Regions from separate parts of the Xanthomonas hortorum pv. pelargonii genome, predicted to be linked through region 3. Evidence: predicted binding sites of a transcription regulator. Region 3 holds the regulator's gene; each other region holds the start of a gene.
The links. Region 3 encodes FliA, which starts transcription of late flagellar genes. Its sites were predicted from a motif close to TAAAGTTTNNCNNNCNNNGGCCGATAA; they were not measured.
Positions count from the first base shown of each region.

Region 1: a site for FliA is predicted at 1,868-1,894, ahead of NDY25_RS14380 (GGDEF domain-containing protein). Genes of this name have one in related genera too.
Region 2: a site for FliA is predicted at 1,655-1,681, ahead of NDY25_RS16660 (methyl-accepting chemotaxis protein). Genes of this name have one in related genera too.

Region 1 covers NZ_CP098604.1:3,279,921-3,284,092, reverse strand. The annotation lists gene NDY25_RS14380 (GGDEF domain-containing protein) at 1-1,631, opposite strand, end outside; gene NDY25_RS14375 (DUF1615 domain-containing protein) at 2,024-3,115, shown strand; gene NDY25_RS14370 (S9 family peptidase) at 3,291-4,172, shown strand, end outside.
Region 2 covers NZ_CP098604.1:3,859,220-3,863,391, reverse strand. The annotation lists gene NDY25_RS16675 (PI-PLC domain-containing protein) at 1-651, shown strand, start outside; gene NDY25_RS16670 (hypothetical protein) at 815-1,084, shown strand; gene NDY25_RS16665 (hypothetical protein) at 1,081-1,365, opposite strand; gene NDY25_RS16660 (methyl-accepting chemotaxis protein) at 1,818-4,064, shown strand.
Region 3 covers NZ_CP098604.1:5,003,766-5,007,937, forward strand. The annotation lists gene NDY25_RS21330 (chemotaxis protein CheA) at 1-617, opposite strand, end outside; gene NDY25_RS21335 (protein phosphatase CheZ) at 620-1,246, opposite strand; gene cheY (chemotaxis response regulator CheY) at 1,246-1,638, opposite strand; gene NDY25_RS21345 (RNA polymerase sigma factor FliA) at 1,674-2,447, opposite strand; gene NDY25_RS21350 (MinD/ParA family protein) at 2,444-3,328, opposite strand; gene flhF (flagellar biosynthesis GTPase FlhF) at 3,315-4,172, opposite strand, start outside.

The DNA.
Region 1 (4,172 bases), 1.7 Mb from region 3:
CGCAAGGCCAGCTTCGAGGCGCTGGCAAGCGCCTTGAGCACCGCATCGCCGGTGGCGTGGCCGTGTACATCGTTGATCAGCTTGAAGTGATCCAGATCGATCAACGCCAGCATGCATGAGATCTGCGAGCGCAACGCTTGCTCGATCTGCTGTTGCGCCTCGGAACGAATGGCGCGGCGATTGGGCAGGCCGGTGAGTTCGTCGCGCATCGCCAGACGCGACAGCTGACGGCGATGGCGCGCACCGAAGGCCAGCACCACCAAGGCGCCCAGCAACAGCAGGCAGGCCGCACATAGCGCGATCCATAGCGTGCGTTGGCCGGCTTCGCGCGCCTGCAAGGCCAGTTGCGCGGTCTCGCTGCGGCGGCGTAGCTCGGCGGTTTCGGCGCCACGGCGGGCATCTTCGTAGCGCGCCTGCAAGCGCAGCATCACGGTGTCGCGTTGGCGGTCCAGGCTTTGCGCGCGCAGCGTGTTGGCGCGTTGCAGTTCCTGGTATGCCTCGTCATGGCGGCCTTCCGCTGCCAGCGCCTGGGCAATGGCATCGAGCAGTTGCGCACGCCGGCTCAAGGTCAGGTTAGGGTCGTCCGCCGCCCTGGCCGCGACGATCTCGGCCCCCAGGCTGTCTGCCTTCAACACCGTCAATGCCTGCAGCAACACCGCATGACACGCGGCGATACGGCCAAAGTTGCCCTGTTTCTGCATCAGCGGCAGTGCCTCGCGCGCCATTGCCAGTGCCGCATTCGCATCGCCGGTTTCGCTCAGGGCTTCGCTGGCGCTGGTCAGTGCTGCGGCCACGCCGGCCTGATCGCCGAGCTCGCGGCTGAGCGCCAGCGCGCGCTTGAAGTGCAGCAAGGCGGCCTCGGGTTGCTGCGCGGCCAGCGACGTGCCGTACTCGTACTCGTACTCGTATTCGTATTCGTATTCGTATTCGATCAGGCTGCGCTGGAAGCGTGCCGGCTGGCCGTGCAGGCGCGTCAAGGCATGCTGCAGATAATCTTCGGCTTCGCTGTCTTCTGCCATGCGCCCGCCGACACGGCTGGCCAGCGACCCCAGCTGGGTCAACGCGTCCAGCTCCAGGCTCAAGGTGTGCTCGCGTACCGCACACTGGTAGCTGGCCTGCGCCGCCTTCCATGCCTCATCGCTGCTGCTGGAGGCCAGCATGCTCCACATGTCGACCGCTTCCACTTCGCACAGCAGATCGTTGCGACCCAGTGCCTGCGCCCGCTGACGCAGGTCTTCCAGCCGCGTCACCATGCCGCGGTTGGGATTCTCGCGCACATCGCTCAGTGCCTGCACGGTATCCAGCCACAGCTGCGCCTGCGCGGCGTTGCCATGCAATTGCTCCAACACGGTACGCGCCTGGCTGAGCACCAGCTGGCGATGATCGTTGTCTTCCAGCGAGATCAGGATGCGCGCCTGCGCCAGCAAGGCCCAGAATTGCGCGTCGGCGTCGCCATTGCTGCGCGCCTGCTGCAAAAAGGTCTGGGCGGTCTGCAACGCGGCCTTGGGGTCGTCGATTGCGGCCGATTCGATCGCCTTCCACGGCTGCGGCTGCGCCCACACCACCGCGCTGCTCAGCAGCAATGCGATCCCCGCCAAGACCCGTTGCCAGCGTGCCGCAAGGAGGCTCATCGGCGACTCATGACGGCGATAAGGCACAACGCGCCGGGACCGTGACCACGGCGTCACCTCCGACCCGAACCGGGCTTGCTGGTTGCTGCGGCATTTCAGGCACTCCCATGGGTGGACAGCGGTGGAATTGGGCGAGGTCGGCATCTGCTTGAACGCGACATCGATGCAGCAACCTCTGCAATGATGACCGGCAGGCATGCCAGACACCGTGATCGCGACGTTCCTGATCGAGCTCGTTATCGGCCTGATCGCACCTGGCTTGAATCGGAGCGAACGACGCAGCGAGCTGCCGGCATCCTGCGTGTGCCGGTGTATGCCGGTGTGTGCTGGCACCTGTCCGGCAGCGACGTAAACTGCCGCACGGCAGCCGCCGCCCGAGATCTGGAGACGCCGTGACATCCTGCTTGCCCCGCCTGCTCACGTTGCTTGCCGTCGCCTTGCTGGCGGCCTGCGCCACCCAGGCCCCGCGTGCGCCGCAGCGCTCTCCGGATGCGGTCAAGGCCGATATCGCCCGGCGCCTGCCGGCCACCCTCACCGATCGCGCCGGCTGGGCCAACGATGTGTACGTGGCGCTGTCCTCGCAGGCGCTGGACACCAGCCCCGAGCACATCTGCGCGGTGCTGGCGGTGACCGAGCAGGAGTCGACCTATCAGGCCAACCCTGTCGTTCCCAACCTGGGCAAGATTTCGCGCGCGGAGATCGACCGCCGCGCCAGTGCGCACCACATTCCCGGCTTCATGGTCGACGCCGCCCTGCGCATCGACTCCCCCGATGGCCACAGCTATGCCACGCGCATTGCGAGCGCGCGCACCGAGCAGGAATTGAGCAAGATCTTCGAGGATTTCACCGGCAGCGTGCCGTTGGGCGCGCGCCTGTTCGACGGGCTCAATCCGGTGCACACCGCCGGGCCGATGCAGGTGAGCATCGCGTTTGCCGAGCAGCATGCCGAGCGCTACCCGTATCCACCGGGCGACTCGATGCGCCATGAAGTCTTCAGCCGTCGCGGCGGGCTGTGGTTCGGCACCAGACATCTGCTCGGGTATCCGGCCAATTACGATGCACTGCTGTATCGCTTCGCCGACTTCAACGCCGGTTGGTACGCCAGCCGCAATGCCGCCTTCCAGGCCGCGCTGAGCAAGGCCAGCGGCATCGCGCTCGCGCTGGACGGCGACCTGCTCACACCCGGCGCCAGCCTGGAGGCACCGGGCGGCACCGAACGCGCCGCACGCGCCCTGGGCAGCCAGCTGGCGATGAGCGACCGGCAACTCCGCCGTGCGCTGGAAGCCGGCGATACGGCCGATTTCGAGGACACCGATCTGTATCGCCAGGTGTTCGCGCTGGCCGAGCGCAGCGCCGGCAAACCGTTGCCGCGCGCCGTATTGCCGGGTATCACCCTGGAAAGCCCGAAGATCACCCGCACGCTCACCACCGCCTGGTTCGCGCAGCGGGTGAACGAGCGTTGGAAACGCTGCATGGGCAAGTAGCCACACGCCCTCGCGCGCGGCACGCCCTGCATGTCGGCGCGCGTTGCGCCTGTCGCAACGGCTTGGTCTACGGCCATGGCACGACCTATGGCAGAGGCACACGCACCGCCGGCCCAGGTAGCATCAGGGGGCTGCGTCGACCGCATCGACGCGCGCCCCTTCCGACGAGGTCCACATGCTCACACCGTTGCCGATGCGCCACCTGCTCACCGCCCTGGCGATCGCCGCGCTGCCTGCGCTGGCCAGCGCACAGGTCCCCAGCGTGACCGAGGCCGACTACGCCCGCGCCGAGCGCCTCACCAGCTATCTGGCGCAACCGTTGGTCGATCACCAAGCCACGCGCATCGACTGGCTGGACGCCACCCATGTGGTCTATGTCGATCACGATGCCACCGGCAACCGGCTGCTGCAGCTGGATACCGCCACCGGCAAGACCGCGCCGCTGTTCAAGCAGTCCGCGCTGGTCGGCTCGCTCAATACGCTGCTGAAGACCGGCGACAAACCGCTCAAGGCCGACACGTTCGCACCGGTGGTCAAGCGCACCGCCGATGGCCGCTACCGCCTCAACGTCCGCGATACCGCCGTGGTCTGCGACACGCGTGCGCGCTGCAGCAAGCTCTATGCGAAGGACAAGGCAGAGCCGGGCGTGCCGTCGCCGGACAAGCGCAGCGAAGCCTTCATCCGCAACTGGAACCTGTGGGTACGCGATCTGGCCAGCGGCCAGGAAACCCAGCTCACCCGCGATGGCGTGGAGAATTTCGGCTACGCCACCGACAACGCCGGCTGGCAGCACAGCGACAACGCCATCGTTGCCTGGTCGCCGGACTCGCGCAAGATCGCCACCTTCCAGCAGGACCAGCGCAAGACCGGCGACATGTATCTGGTCAGCACCAAGCTCGGGCATCCGGAACTGCAGGCGTGGAAATACCCGCTGGCCGGCGACAAGGACGTGACCATGATCGAGCGCGTGGTCATCGATGTGCCCACGCGCAGCGTGCTGCGGCTGAAACTGCCGCCGGACCAGCACCGCTCCACCCTGTGCGACGACGTGAGCTGC
Region 2 (4,172 bases), 1.1 Mb from region 3:
GATTGGTCGGTTGGCCACAAGGGTTCCTACGATAAGCACTACCGTCAGCTCTCCGGCTTTTTGAGCGACCTGGCGGTGTGGTCGAAAGAAAATGACGGCCACGACGTGATCACCTTGCACCTGGACCTCAAACACACTGCGACCAAAGACTTCCCTGATCAACTGGATGCGTATCTCAAGGACAGGCTGCCGCGCATCTATACACCTGGCGAACTGATGGGGTCACAAGAGACGCTGGCACTTGGCGCCGAAAGGAATGGCTGGCCCTTCATTGAAGACTTGAAGAACACGTTTCTTGTCTGCGTGACCGGCAACAAACAGGACAAGCAGACCTATGCGGAGACCGTGCCGAAATCGCGGCTATGCTTCGCCGACAAAGACACTGATGCCGACGAGAATCCCTCGGATCCTCACCGGGTCTTTTTCAACTTCCACATCTTCCATTCTGATCGCGATCAATGGATGAAGACATTCAAGGCCTGCGTCGGCAGACCCGAGGTCATCATCCGTGCGTATCTAGCCAATAGCGAAGACAACTGGAACGACTGTCTCGACAGCGGCTGTTGCGTGATCGCGACCAACAAGATCAGCGACCACGCCTGGGCACTGGTCGGTGCGCAGCGCTTCGCCAAGCGGGTGCCGTTGTTGTAGTGGAGGAATCTCCTTACAACCCCGCTCGTGGTTCCCGACAGCGATGCAAGGTGTTTTCTGGCACAATCGGCGGCCTGCAGGCTGATGGACCATCGGCGTCGGCCCGCAGCCATGGACGCCAAAAGCGCTAATTAACCAAGGTCAAGGAGGATCACGATTGGGAATGTCATCGATTCGGCACGTGGGCGACTATCAGCTCACCGCGCATGTCACGCCCGGCGAAGGGCAGTTTTCGGCTGAACTGCTGCTCAGCAAATCTGGCGGCATTACCTTGCAGCGATACCGTGTGCCGGGCGATGCGTTCGCCGACCGCATCGCCGCGCATGATCACGCCAGGCAGTGGATGGCGATGTGCGAGGTCTCCAGCGATGGGCACGTGCGCTTCGATGCGCATTGCCTCGATCAGGGCCGACTTGCAGTAGCCGCCGCCTAAGCAGGCGGGAAGCACCGGGTGAGCCGCTCGTTCCAGAAGGCGAGTTGCTCCAACGTGTGTGACTCAATGGGTTTTTCCACTGTCGACGACGCTTTGCGTTGCGCCACTGTGGCAATCAGCGATGCCGCCAGGCGATCCCAGCACAGTCTGAGCAAGGCCGGTTCGGGATGCGAAGCAAGCATTGCTTCCAGCATCGCCCCTTGCGCGACTCTTGATGCCTGCAATTCGCTCAGCGCATCGGTCACTGCCGTCATCCATTGCTCGGTCAACTGCTCCGTCATTTCCGCACGCGATCCCTTTCAAGATGCACAGGCTATCCGCAATGCACGGGTTTGTACCGGCTGCGCGCAAGATTCGCCAAGACATTACTGAACCGTATGGCGGAGGTTTTGAGCGAACCTCTGAAGCGATGCTTTTCATCACCGAGCGCTGCCGACAGTGCGTTGGCAAGATCGCTTTCACTCGCAGCCGAGACGGCTTTCGACTCGATGAAAGACCTCAGCTGCGAACTTGCCGCCACCAAAACCGATGCCCGGCCTGACGGAACGAATTACTGAGCTCGTCATCGAGTCAAGATTTTGTGAAATCTGCCGATAACGGATTGAGACACCTCGGCAAGCGCTAGCGAACCAGGCAAGCCGGCCGACGTTGGCGACAACGCCTGAGGTTGCTCAGGCAGGCCAGTCACTCGCCGGCTCCTCCCTACTCCTCCGCTTCTTCCCCAGGTCCCAGCATGCTATCCACGATCAAGAGCAAATTTATATTGGCATTGTTGGGAACGCTGATTCCGAGCATCCTGCTGTGTCTGTTCCTGCTGAACAGCCTGCACACCTCCAAGAATAATGTCGGCACGCTCTACAATCGCGATTTCACCGGCTCTGCGCTTGCCAGCAGCATCGACGGTCAGCTGACCCGGGTGGATATCAACATCCTGCGCATGATCGCCATCGGCACGCCCGAGCTGATCGCACAATGGAAGCAGGAAAACCAAACGCGCTTCACGCAAGTCGCGGCCAGCATCGTGGAACTCAAACAGTTGCTGAGCCAGGAAGCCGAGCACACCGCCCAGCTGCAAAAGATCACGGCAAGCTATGCGCTGATGCAAGCGGGGATGCAGCGCCAGATCGAGTTGATCGAAGCAGGCGATATCGCCGGCGGCGCGGAAGTCAATCGCACCCAGGTCAAGGACAACGCCAACGCCACCTTTGCCGGGCTTGCCACCTTGCGTGACGAACTGGCCGCCTCTGCCAAGCTGCGCTATCAGCAGCAACAGGCCACCAACACGCGCGCGATCACCTTGTCGGCGATCGCGCTGGGGTTGATCGCGTTGGCCGGCGTGAGCATTGCAGTGTTACTGGGTAACGCGATTTCACGCTCGATCCAGCGGGCGGTTGCCGCCGTCGAGCAGTTGTCGCGCGGCGTGCTGGACGTCGATATCAAGATCACCGGCAAGGACGAAACCGTGCAGTTGGCCAGTGCGGTCTATCGCATCCGCGATCGCCTGCAAGGCGTCATCGCCGCGCAGCTGGAAATGGCACGCCGGCACGATGCTGGCGAGATCAGCTACCGCATGGACGAAAACGCATTTCCTGGCGAGTTCGGTCACATGGTGCGCGATGCCAACGCCCTGGCCAGTTCGCATATCGCCATGACGATGCGCCTGACACAGATCATCGGGCGCTACGCCATCGGCGATCTGTCCGATGAGATGGATCGGCTGCCGGGCGAGAAGGCGGTGGTCACCGAGACGATGAATCAGGTCAAACAGAATCTGCAAGCGATCAATCAGGAAATCAGCCGCCTGGCTTCGGCAGCGGCAGCCGGGGACTTCAGCGTGCGTGGCGACACCGAGCGCTTCCAGCATGATTTCCGCACCATGGTCACCAGCCTCAATCATCTGATGGCCACCGCAGACGGCAACCTGCAATCGCTGTCTGCATTGCTGCAATCCATCGCAGCGGGCGACCTCACGGCGCGCATGAGCGGCGAGTTCAAGGGCGTGTTCGCGCATATGCGCGACGACGCCAATACCACCGCCGCGCAGCTGGCGGAAATCGTCGGACGCATTCAGCACTCGGCAATCTCCATCAACTCGGCTGCAAGCGAAATCGCCGCGGGCAATCAGGATCTGTCGCACCGCACCGAGCAGCAGGCGGCCAACCTGGAAGAAACCGCCGCCTCGATGGAAGAGCTCACCTCCACCGTTCGCCAGAACGCCGAGCATGCACGCCAGGCCAATCAGCTGGCGATCGGTGCGGCAAGCGTGGCCTCGCAAGGCGGCGAGATCGTGAGCAAGGTCGTGGGCACCATGGCCGGGATCGAAGCCTCGTCCAGGAAGATCGCCGACATCATCAGCGTCATCGACGGCATCTCGTTCCAGACCAACATCCTGGCGTTGAACGCGGCCGTGGAAGCCGCGCGCGCCGGCGAACAGGGCCGTGGCTTTGCCGTGGTTGCCTCGGAAGTGCGCACGCTCGCTCAGCGCTCAACCGCAGCTGCGAAGGAGATCAAGGGCTTGATCGACGACTCGGTACAGCGCGTTACCGAGGGCTCCACCCTGGTGCACACCGCCGGCAACACCATGGCCGAGCTTGTGGCCAGCGTGCAGCGCGTGACCGACATCATGGGTGAGATCTCTGCAGCCTCGCAGGAACAGTCGGTCGGCATCGAGCAGGTCAACATCACGGTCACGCAAATGGATGAGACCACCCAGCAAAATGCGGCACTGGTGGAAGAAGCCACTGCGGCGGCGCGTTCGATGGAAGAACAGGCCGGCCAGCTCACCGAAGCGGTTGCGGTGTTCAAGATTGCGCAGACGAGCACGCACAGCGCGCGTTCGGCACCAACCGCATCATCAAAGCTCAGCCTGGTCAGCGGCCGAACAGCAGCACCGGTCAAAGCCGCTACCCGCAAAGCGTCTGCACCGAAAAAACTGGCTACCACTGCTTCCAGTGACGGGAGCAACTGGCAGGAATTCTAAGCCTCGACCGCATTCAAAGACCCGGCAATGCCGGGTTTTTTTTGCTTCATCAAGGCACGTCCAGGCATGTACGTGCAGGTTGTCCATGCGCCTGATCGTCTTCATTGG
Region 3 (4,172 bases):
CGCAGGCGGGTGCGCAGGGTCTTGAGACGATTGCGCGAGAGCACCAGTTCGCCGATCAGGTTGACGATGGCGTCCAGGCGCTTGGTGTCCACGCGCACGGTCTGTTCGGCTTCGGCACCCTTGGCGGCGGCTTTGGGCGCGGCCTTGGCGCCGGGCGCCGGTACGTGGCCGTCGTCATGGGCAGGTGTGGCCACCGCAGCCAATGCGGCCTTGGGCGCGGCCTTGACCGCCGGCGGGCCGCTCTTGGCATCGAACTGCGCGATCAGCGAGGCCGGCGCATGCGGCACGGTTTCGCCCGAGCCCATCGCATCGAGCATCGCCTGCAGATAATCCAGCGACTGCTGCGCGGCATCGAAGTGATGCGCCTGCAACACCGCCTGGCCGGAGCGCGCCATGCCGAGGGTTTCTTCAGCGGCGTGGCACAGCTCCACCATGGGCTTGATCGCCAGAAAGCCGGCGCCGCCCTTGAGCGTGTGGAAACCGCGGAACACCGCGTTGAGCTGGTCGGCTTCGTCCGGTGCCTGTTCCAGCGCGACCAGCTGTTCGCCGAGGCGATCCAGGATTTCCTGGGCCTCGACGATGAAATCGGCAGCAATATCGTCTGGAACAGCACTCATGGTTACAACCCCAATCCGGACAGCAGGTCATCGGCGTCGTCCTGCGACACCGCGTGACGGTCCAGGCCCTTGACTGCAGGACCGGCAAGACCGCCGTCGTCTTTCTTCGGCTCGGTGCTCTTTGGCGGCAGGCCGAGTGCGCCGAAGCCTTCGTGCACGCGCCGCACGATGCCGGCCACGCGCCGGATGATCTGCCCGCTCAGGTCCTGGTAGCTTTGCGCCAGCGACAGTTCGGTCAGGTTGTGGCGCATCTTGTCCATCAGCGCGCCCTGGTCCTGATTCAGACCACCGTCGCGCAGCTGGTTGGCCAGCTCACGGCATTCTTCGACCAGATCCAGCGTGCGATGGCTGGCCTTTTCGGTCATTTCCACCACGTGGTCCAGGCGCGAACACGCATCGTCCAGTTCGCCGGCTTCTTCGGGCACGGTGGGCAGTTCGCCCAGCGCCTGACCGAGTTCGCGTGCGAGCCGGCTCAGGCCCTGCATCATCGGACGGGTGCGCAAGGCGGCGAGGTGGTCGACCTCGCGCTTCCAGGCGGCTTCGTCACCGCTTTCCAGTGCATCGAGCGCGCCTTGCAGGCGGTCGATCAAGGCAGCGCGTTCGGCATTGGTTTCCACGGTGGCGTTCATCAGGCGGTCGCCGCCAGACGTTCGAACACCTTGCCCAGCTTTTCTTCCAGCGTCTGCGCGGTGAACGGCTTGATGATGTAGCCATTCACGCCGCACTGGGCGGCTTCGATGATCTGCTCGCGCTTTGCTTCGGCGGTCACCATCATCACCGGCAGGTGCTTGAGCTTGGCGTCGGCGCGGATGTTGCGCAGCAGGTCGATGCCGGTCATGCCGGGCATGTTCCAGTCGGTGACCACGAAATCGAACGGGCCGGCCCGCAATGCAGCCAGTGCGCTGTTGCCGTCTTCGGCCTCTGCGGTATTGGTGAAGCCAAGATCGCCCAACAGATTCTTGACGATACGTCGCATCGTCGAGAAGTCGTCCACGATCAAAATCCGCATGTTCTTGTTCACATCAAGCTCCTAACACTAAAAAATACGCGAAAAAATCATTCGTCAATTTCGACACCGGCATCGGCCAGTTCGAAGACCTTGAGGCGGCCGCGCAGACGCACCACGGCCTGGCCGTGGATCTGGCAGACGCGCGATTCGCTGACACCGAGCACGGCGCCGATTTCCTTCAGGTTCAATTCCTGTTCGTAGTACAGCGACAGCACCAGCTGCTCGCGCTCGGGCAACTGGCCGATGGCCTTGCCCAGCTCGCGGCCGAACTCGCCACGCTCCATCATCTGCTGCGGGTTGGGGCCACCCTTGGCGGTGGTGTCCAGCTCGCCGTGATCTTCGATCCGCGACTCCAGGCTCAGCACCTGGCCGCGGGCGGCGTCTTCCATCAGACGCAGGTAATCGGGCAACGGCATTTCCATCGCGGCAGCCACTTCGGTGGCGGCGGCGGCGCGGCCGGTGTTCTGTTCGATCTTGCGCACGGCGGCGGCAGCGTCGCGGGCACGGCGGTGGACTGAACGCGGCACCCAGTCGCCTCTGCGAATCTCGTCGATCATCGAGCCGCGGATACGGATCGAGGCATAGGTTTCGAACGAGGCGCCCTGCTCGGAGTCGTAACTGCGCGAGGCTTCGATCAGGCCGATCATGCCGGCCTGGATCAGGTCGTCCACTTCCACGCTCGCCGGCAGGCGCGCGGCCAGATGGTGGGCGATGCGGCGCACCAGATCGGCGTGTTGGGTGACGATGTCGTTGGCGTTGTTGCGTTGCACTGCACGGTACTGCGCGGTGGCCGTCGTTGCGGTTGCGGTAGCGGTGCTCATGCGGCGACCCCCCGTTGGATGATGCGTTCGACAAAGAACTCGACGTTGCCGCGTGGCACGGTGGGGGCCTGCCAGCGCGAGGTACGCCGCGCGATTTCTGCGATGGCCAGCGCCGAGGGGCTGGCGGGGTAGGCCTTGATGACCGGTTGCTGGCGCTGTACCGACAAACGCAACCAGTCGTCCTGGGGCACGTGGCCGAGGTAGTTCAGCGACACGTCGCCGAGGAATTTTTCGCAGACCCGCGACAGCTTGTCGTACAGCAGGCGGCCTTCGTTGGGGTCGCGCACCATGTTGGCGATGATCTGCAAACGGTCCACGCCGCGTTCGCGCGAGAGCACCTTGATCAGCGCGTAGGCGTCGGTGATCGAGGCCGGTTCGTCGCAGACCACCACCACGGTGTCCTGGGCGGCCTGGCAGAAGGTCAGCACGCTGTCGGTAATGCCGGCGGCGGTGTCGATGACCATCACGTCCAGGTCGCGTTCCAGTTCGGAGAACACGTTGACCAGGCCGATGTGCTGGGCCGGAGCCATTTCGGCCATGTGGCGGCGACCGGAGGCGGCCGGGACCACCAACACGCCACCGGGGCCTTCGATGATCACTTCGTCCAGCGTGCAGCGGCCGGCGATCAGGTCGGCCAGGGTGTACTTGGGCGAGAGTCCCAAGACCACGTCCAGGTTGGCCAGGCCAAGGTCGGCGTCCAGCAGCAGGGTGCGCTTGCCCATCTCGGCAAGGGCCACGGCCAGGTTGGCGGAGATGTTGGTTTTACCCACGCCGCCCTTGCCACCGGTCACGGCAATGGTGCGCACCGGGCCCAGGGGCTCGGGACGGGTCGCCGTCAGGGGGAAGGCGTTGGTCAGCTTGGCGTATTCACGCGACTGCATGGTTGTGCTCCGGAGTACAGGGCTTATCGGCAGCGCGCCGCAAATCTTCAAGGCGAAGAACGAGACTGGCGGCATTGGCGCGGTGCAGGTCGTCGGGGACCCGCTGTCCGTCAGTCACCCAGGTGATGGGCATTTGGTGGTCGACCACCACCGACAAGGCGCTGCCGAAGCGGCCGGTCTCGTCGAGTTTGGTCAGCACCACGCCTTGGGGTTTGGCGTGGGCGAAGCGGCGTACGACCTCGTCGAGGTCGGAAAAATGGGCGTTGGCCGGCAGCACCAGCAGCGAGGTGACCTGGTGCGCGGCGCGCAGCCAGTTCAGCTGTGCGGCCAGGGCGCGGTCGCGCTGGCCCATGCCAGCGGTGTCGATCAACACCAGCTTGTAGTCGCGCAGGCGCTCGAGCAGTTCCAGCAGGCTCTCGGCGCTGTCGGCCTCGTGCACCGCGATGCCGAGCTGACGGCCGTAGCTGTGCAGCTGCTCGCGGCCGCCGACGCGCTGGGTGTCGGTGGTGACCAGGGCCACGTCGCGCGGGGCGTGCTGGGCGGCGAAGCGCTGGGCGAGCTTGGCGATGGTGGTGGTCTTGCCGGCACCGGTCGGGCCGACCAGGGCGATCACGCCGCCGCGTTCCAGCGGGTCGATCGGAGCCACCGGCAGACGCTTGGACAGCAGGCCCAGCATCAGCCCGCGGCCGCGGTGCAATTCGGTATCGGCCGGGATCTGCAGGGCCACATCGCGGATCAGACCGGCATCGAAGCCGTAGTCGTCCATCAGCTCCAGGGCCTGCGCACGCACCGGGGAGCCACGCAGGCGCTCGTCGGTGAGACGGTTCATTTCGCGCTCGATCAT